Regions from separate parts of the Polaromonas potterensis genome, predicted to be linked through region 2. Evidence: riboswitches for the same ligand, from Rfam matches in the RefSeq annotation. Region 2 holds a riboswitch; the other holds the start of a gene.
What was found. A riboswitch is a leader RNA that binds a small molecule or an ion and turns the genes downstream of it on or off. The one in region 2 is predicted to bind glycine.
Positions count from the first base shown of each region.

Region 1: it holds a riboswitch for glycine, as region 2 does, so the genes downstream of both, R6254_RS08365 (D-amino acid dehydrogenase) here and gcvT (glycine cleavage system aminomethyltransferase GcvT) in region 2, are expected to answer to the same signal.

Region 1 covers NZ_JAWQLX010000003.1:479,311-482,715, forward strand. The annotation lists gene R6254_RS08355 (MFS transporter) at 1-478, opposite strand, end outside; gene R6254_RS08360 (helix-turn-helix domain-containing protein) at 741-1,472, shown strand; glycine riboswitch at 1,510-1,598, shown strand; gene R6254_RS08365 (D-amino acid dehydrogenase) at 1,810-3,165, shown strand; gene R6254_RS08370 (FIST signal transduction protein) at 3,126-3,405, opposite strand, start outside.
Region 2 covers NZ_JAWQLX010000011.1:51,137-54,541, forward strand. The annotation lists gene R6254_RS18370 (TRAP transporter large permease) at 1-762, shown strand, start outside; glycine riboswitch at 936-1,037, shown strand; glycine riboswitch at 1,060-1,161, shown strand; gene gcvT (glycine cleavage system aminomethyltransferase GcvT) at 1,204-2,430, shown strand; gene gcvH (glycine cleavage system protein GcvH) at 2,471-2,839, shown strand; gene gcvP (aminomethyl-transferring glycine dehydrogenase) at 2,956-3,405, shown strand, end outside.

The sequences.
Region 1 (3,405 bases), on a different contig from region 2:
CGCCCATGAGTTCGCGCTCGCCCAGGTGTTGCGGCAAATAGGCGAACTTGACCGGCCCGAACAAGGTGGAATGCAGGCCCATGAGGAAGGTGCAGCCCAGCAGGATAGTCACGTCGGCGCTGAAAAAGCCCCAGGCCGCCAGCGCCATGATCAGCATCTCCAAGCGCTTCACAAAAACAATCAACGTGCGTTTTTCGTACTTGTCGGCCAGTTGCCCGCTGGTGGCCGAAAACAGCAGAAAGGGCAGGATGAACAGCGCACCGATCACCAGCCCCGCCATCGCGGGCGGCAGCCAGCTGACTTGCAACTGGTAGGTCACCATCACGGTGAAAGCGAACTTGAACAGGTTGTCGTTGGCGGCGCCGGAAAACTGGGTCCAGAAAAACGGGGCAAAACGGCGCTGCTTGAGCAGCGCGAACTGGTTCGGGTGTTCGTTGGCAGACGGGGGGGGCACCGGTGCGGCGGGATCAACACTCATGACGGACTCCTCTTTTCAGTGCTTGCGCGGCAAGCTCTTGCGGCTGCCTGGATGGCCTGCCCGGTTGGCAGGTCAGTGCCCCGGATTCTGCCCTGATTTTTCCGGTTCCCTGGATCCTTGGTTTTTCGAAGATCAATGTCATGCGCAGCCCTTTCAAGGTGTGGGCGCAGTCTGCTCTCACCAACGCCCTCTGCACTTCGTTATCGATACAAGACCACGTCAGAGGACTTAAAGTATCGACCATCGATACCAAGGAGTTCTGATGAGCACAAGCGCTGACCTGGTGACTGCCTTGAAAAAGGAGCTCAAATCCGCCCAGATGACGTATGCCGATCTGGCGCGCGCACTCGGCATGGCCGAGTCCAGCGTCAAACGGATGTTGTCCCGGGGTGACATGCCGCTGTCGCGTGTGGACGCGATTTGCCGCGCCCTGAAACTGGACTTTGCTGATCTTGCGCGGCGGGTGGCCGATAGCCAACCCTTGCTGGCGGAACTCACCGAAGCGCAGGAAAAAGCCGTGGTGGCCGACAAGAAGCTGCTGCTGACCGCCATTTGTGTGTTGTCGCAATGGACGTTGGAGCAGATCACGGGCAGCTACCGCCTTACAGAGACGGAATGCATCAAATATTTCGCGCAACTCGACCGCATCGGCATCATCGAACTCAAGGCCCTGAACCGTTACCGGCTCAAACTCGCCAAAACTTTTCGCTGGCGGCCGCATGGCCCGGTGATGGATTATTTTCGCGACAACGCCTTGCTGGACTATTTTTCCGGCGGCTTCGACGGCAGCGGTGAAGGTCTGCTGCTGGTGCACGGCGCCATCAGCCGCGGCCTGGCACCTTCGTTTCTGGAACGTATGCAACGCGTGGCACAGGACTTTGCGCAGCAACACCAGGCCGACCAGAAACTGGCCGACAAGGACCGCGAAGGCTACACCTTGCTGCTGGCCATGCGCAGCTGGGAGTTCGAGGCATTTACGGCCTTGCGGCGTTAAACATTTTGACAAGCCGGCCCGGCTTCGGTGAGAATCGGGCTCTCATGCAGGAGAGTGGACGCCCCAGGCGTCCCACCGAAGGCGCAAACTCCCATACACGCTCAGGTCCCGTACTGCATGCTGAAAATAGCCGTCTGGAGAGCCTTTGCATCACCTTGATGCATCGCACCGAAGGAGCAAACCCGCAGCGCCCGCTGCGGCGTGAATCTCTCAGGTACCAAGGACAGGGGGAGCGGCAACCAACAGAACGACACCCGTTGTCGGCGTCAACACGCTATCCATTTGATAGCTAGATACGCCCATTCTGCTTGGACCCACTGTCTAAAAGGTTCTCAATATGCGCGTTATTGTTCTCGGCAGCGGCCTGCTCGGCGTCAGCTCGGCCTGGTATTTGTCCCAACTCGGCCATGAGGTCACCGTCATTGACCGGCAAACCTCGCCGGCGGCGGAAACCAGCCACGCCAACGGCGGGCAAATTTCGGTCAGCCACGCCGAACCCTGGGCCAACCCCAGCGCCCCGTTCAAGGTGCTCAAATGGCTGGGCAAGGAAGATGCACCGCTGCTGTTCCGCTTGCGGGCCGATACCCGGCAATGGGCCTGGGGCCTGCAATTCCTGCGCGAATGCACACCTGCCCGCACGCGCCACAACATCCGCCAGATCGTCCAGCTCGGCAGCTACAGCCGGGACATGCTGCAGCAGCTGCGGCGAGACACCGGCATAGACTACGACCAGCGCACGCAAGGCATTTTGCATTTCTACACCTCGCAGCAGGAGTTCGAAGGCGCGCTGGAGCCTTCGCGCCAGATGCGCGAGCTGGGCTGTGAGCGCCGGGTGATCTCGGCCGACGAAGCGGTGGCGATAGAGCCCGCGCTGGCCACCCTGCGCGGCCAACTCGCAGGCGCCACCTACACCGCCGAGGACGAATCGGGCGACGCCCGCAAATTCACGTTAGCCCTGGCCAAACTCTGCGAGGCGCGTGGCGTGCGCTTTTTGATGGGCCACCACATCACGCGCCTGCTCAAGACCGGTAACCAGATCACCGCGGTGGAGGCCACCGATCCACAAGGCCGCTACCTGCAACTGACCGCCGACAGTTATGTGCTGGCGGCCGGCAGTTTCAGCGCGGCGCTGGCCGAGCCCCTGGGCCTGAAGTTACCGATTTATCCGGCCAAGGGTTATTCGGTCACCTTGCCGGTGATAGAACCCACACGCGCTTACCAGGTGTCATTGACCGACGACGAGTTCAAGCTGGTGTTCAGCCGCTACACCACGCCGGGCAGCGACGGTGAGGCCGAAGACCGGCTGCGTATTGCCGGCACCGCCGAGTTCAACGGCTACGACCGCCAGCTCAATGCGGCCCGCTGCCAGGCGATTGTGCGGCGCGTGCAGCAACTTTTCCCCGGCGCAGCCGATGTGAACCGCGCGCAATTCTGGAGCGGCCTGCGTCCGGCCACGCCAAGCAATGTGCCCTTGATTGGCCAGAGTCGCATCAGCAACCTGTTCCTGAATACCGGCCACGGCACCCTGGGCTGGACACACGCCTGCGGTTCGGGCAAGGCGCTGGCCGATATCGTGAGCGGCCGCAGGCCCGAGCTTGATTTTGCGTTCCAGGGCGCTGTGCCCAAACGCTCGCCGGGGGCTGCTGGCCGTTCTCAGGCGCCCGTGGTGAACACCGTCAAGACGCCGGTGTAACCATAAAGCTGGTGGCGGGCAATCTCGCCGCCGGCAAAAAAACCCACCAGCGGCACATCGCCCAGCGCACGCCGCACAATCTGCAGCTCGGCGCTGGACGCACCGAAGTGTGGTCCGCCACGCCCCGAGCAACTGACATATATCGCGCCGGCGATACGCCGGGCCGGGTGCGGCGCTGCGTCGGCGTGTAAACCGCTGAGGGCGCTGGCGACGTCGAGGCTGACTTCTTCGGGCTCCAGC
Region 2 (3,405 bases):
GTTGGCCCGGGCATTTTTATCAGCGTGGCCCTGATGGCCTTTGTCTACGTGTATTGCAAGCTCAAAGGCTGGGGCAAAAACGACGGCGACGGCCGCCTGAGTTTTGGCAAAGCCACCTGGCAGGCCGGCTGGGCCTTGTTGATGCCTGTCATCATTCTGGGCGGCATTTACGGCGGCATCTTCACACCAACCGAAGCGGCGGCCGTGGCCGTGTTTTACGCGCTGGTTGTCGGCGTGGTGATTTACCGCGAGATCAGCCTGCCGAACCTGGTGCAGGTCTTGCGCAAATCCGTGATTTCCAGTGCCGTGATCATGTTCATCATTGCCAACGCGGGCCTGTTTGCCTTTCTGATCACCCGCGCCGGTGTGCCCGACGCCATAGGCCGCTGGCTGCAAGAAGTGCTGCAGTCGCCAGCGCTGTTCCTGCTCGGGGTAAACGCCGCCCTGTTCATCATCGGCATGTTCATCGAAACCAGCGCCGCCATCATTGTGCTGGCGCCCATCCTGGCGCCGGTGGCCATGCATTTCGGTATTGACCCGGTGCATTTCGGCATGGTGATGGTGGTCAACCTCGCACTGGGCATGATCACGCCGCCGTTCGGGGTGAACCTGTTTGCGGCCTGCACGGTGGCGCGTATTTCACTGGACCGCATCGTCACCCACCTGATTCCGTTTGTGCTCGTGATCCTCGGCTGTCTCATGGTGATCACCTACTTCCCGGCACTCTCGCTGACCTTGCGCGATCTGGTCTATTCCAAATAGCGCCCCCACGGTCGCTCACTGCGTGTAGCTCCCTGCCCCCCGAGGGGGCAGCTGCGCCTGCGGGCCGGCTAAGCCGGACCCGCGCCCTACTTGATGATACGGACCCAACGGTCGCAGTATTCCGTTCCTCCTGCGCCTGTCCAGAGGTGTACGCACCCAAGGCTTGGGCTACACTTACCCGGTCAGGAGAGAGTTTTCACATGAAAACCGCCGAAGGCGCATGCATCCCCTTTATGGTGTGCTGAACGCTCAGGCAAAAGGACTGGCAACCGTTGTTTGGCATGTATTTTCCGGACAACGTTCCCTACTGGAGAGAGGCTGCCTTCAAGGCATCCCACCGAAGGAGCAAACCTGTATCGCCAGGTGAATCTCTCAGGTAAAGCGGACAGCAGGGGCAGCCCATGATTTTTCATGGATAACGCTTTGCCCCGGAGAACGCCTATGTCCGCTACCGATTCCACTCTGCTGAAAACACCGCTGCATGCGCTGCATGTAGAACTTGGCGCACGCCTGGTGCCGTTCGCCGCTTACGCCATGCCGGTGCAATACCCGGCCGGCCTGATGGCCGAGCACCACCACACCCGTACCGCCGCCAGCCTGTTTGATGTGTCGCACATGGGCCAGTTGCGCCTGGTCGGACCGGACGCGGCCGCCGCGCTGGAGACCTTGATGCCGGTCGATGTGCTCGATCTGGCGGTCGGCAAGCAGCGTTACGGCCTCTTGCTCAATGACGAGGGCGGCATCATTGACGACCTGATGTTTTTCAACCGCGACTACGCGAACAGCGGCGATCCGAGCGTCGCCGGGCCGCCCCAAGACGCGAGAGCCCCCCTGGGGGGCAGGGAGCCACACGCAGTGGGCGACCGTGGGGGCGACATTTTCATCATCGTCAACGGCGCCTGCAAGGTCGGCGACATTGCACATATCCAGGCCAAGATCGGCAGCCGCTGCGAGGTCATCCCCCTGCCCGACCTGGCGCTGCTGGCACTGCAGGGCCCGCAGGCCGTCACCGCACTGGCCCGCCTCGCCCCCGGTGTTGAAAAACTCGTCTTCATGACCGGCGGTCATTTCAAGATCGCGGGGTGCGACTGTTTCCTCACGCGCAGCGGCTACACCGGCGAAGACGGTTTTGAAATCTCGGTACCGGCGGCGCAGGCCGAAACACTGGCCAGAGCCCTGCTCGCCCAACCCGAAGTCAAACCTGCCGGTCTGGGCGCGCGCAACTCACTGCGCCTGGAAGCCGGCTTGTGCCTGTACGGCAACGACCTCGACACCAGCACCACGCCGGTGGAAGCCGGCCTGAACTGGGCGATCCAGAAAGTGCGGCGCAGCGGCGGTGCACGCGCCGGTGGTTTCCCGGGCGCAGACAAAGTACTGGCGCAACTGGCAAACCCCGCGAGTCTGACACGCAAACGGGTCGGCCTGATCGCGCTGGAACGTGTGCCGGTGCGTGAACACACCGAGTTGCAAAATACCGACGGCCAGCACATTGGTGAAGTCAGCAGCGGCCTGCTGGGGCCGACAATCGACCAGCCGATCGCCATGGCTTATGTGGCGCCCGCGTACACCACGCTGGGCACACGTGTCAACGCCATCGTGCGCGGCAAAGCCGTCGCCATGGAAGTGGCGGCCATGCCTTTTGTTCCCAACCGCTATTTCCGCGGCTGATTCCAGCCGCATCTAACAACATTAATGAATGGAGAAAACCATGATCAAGTACACCGAAGACCACGAATGGCTCAGCGTGACCGGCGACATCGCCACCGTCGGCATCACCGTCCATGCGCAAGACGCATTGGGTGACGTGGTGTTTGTAGACCTGCCTGCCGTCGGCAGCACGTTTGCGCAAAAAGCCATTGCCGGCGTGGTGGAGTCGGTCAAGGCCGCTGCCGATGTCTACATGCCGATCAGCGGCGACATCACCGAAGTCAACGAAGCCTTGCGCGACGACCCCTCGCTGGCCAACAGCGACCCGCTGGGTGCCGGCTGGTTCTTCAAGGTCAAGCTGTCGGATGCCAAGCAGCTGGACGCGCTGCTGGACGAAGCGGCTTACGCTGCGTTTGCCAAAGACGCATAAATATCCGCCCCCACGCTTGTCGCTTCGCGTACTACGCTGCCCCCCGAGGGGGCTAATTTTTCTAGGGGCGACCCGTCGAAAAATTGCCCCCGTCCCATTCAATGGAAAGAATCCCCATGTTGATGTCAACCGCCAAGCCGCTGGGCGAGCTTGAAAATCCTGCTGAGTTTATCGCCCGCCACATCGGCATCGAAGCGGAGGACGAAGTCCATATGCTCAAGGTGGTGGGCTCCAGCTCGCGCCGCGAGTTGATCGACGGGATTGTGCCGCGCTCCATCGCGCGCCAAAGCGTCATGGCGATTCCGGCGCCGGTGACCGAGGCCGCCGCGCTCAAGCAGCTCAAGGCGATTGCCGCCAAAAACCAGGTCTTCAAAAACTTTATCGGCCAGGGTTATTACGGCACCTATACACCTGGCGTGATTCTGCGCAACGTGCTGGAAAACCCCGCCTGGTACACCGCTTACACGCCTTACCAGGCCGAAATTTCGCAGGGCCGCATGGAGGCGCTGGTCAACTTCCAGACTATGGTCTGCGACCTGACCGGCATGCCGATTGCCAACGCGTCC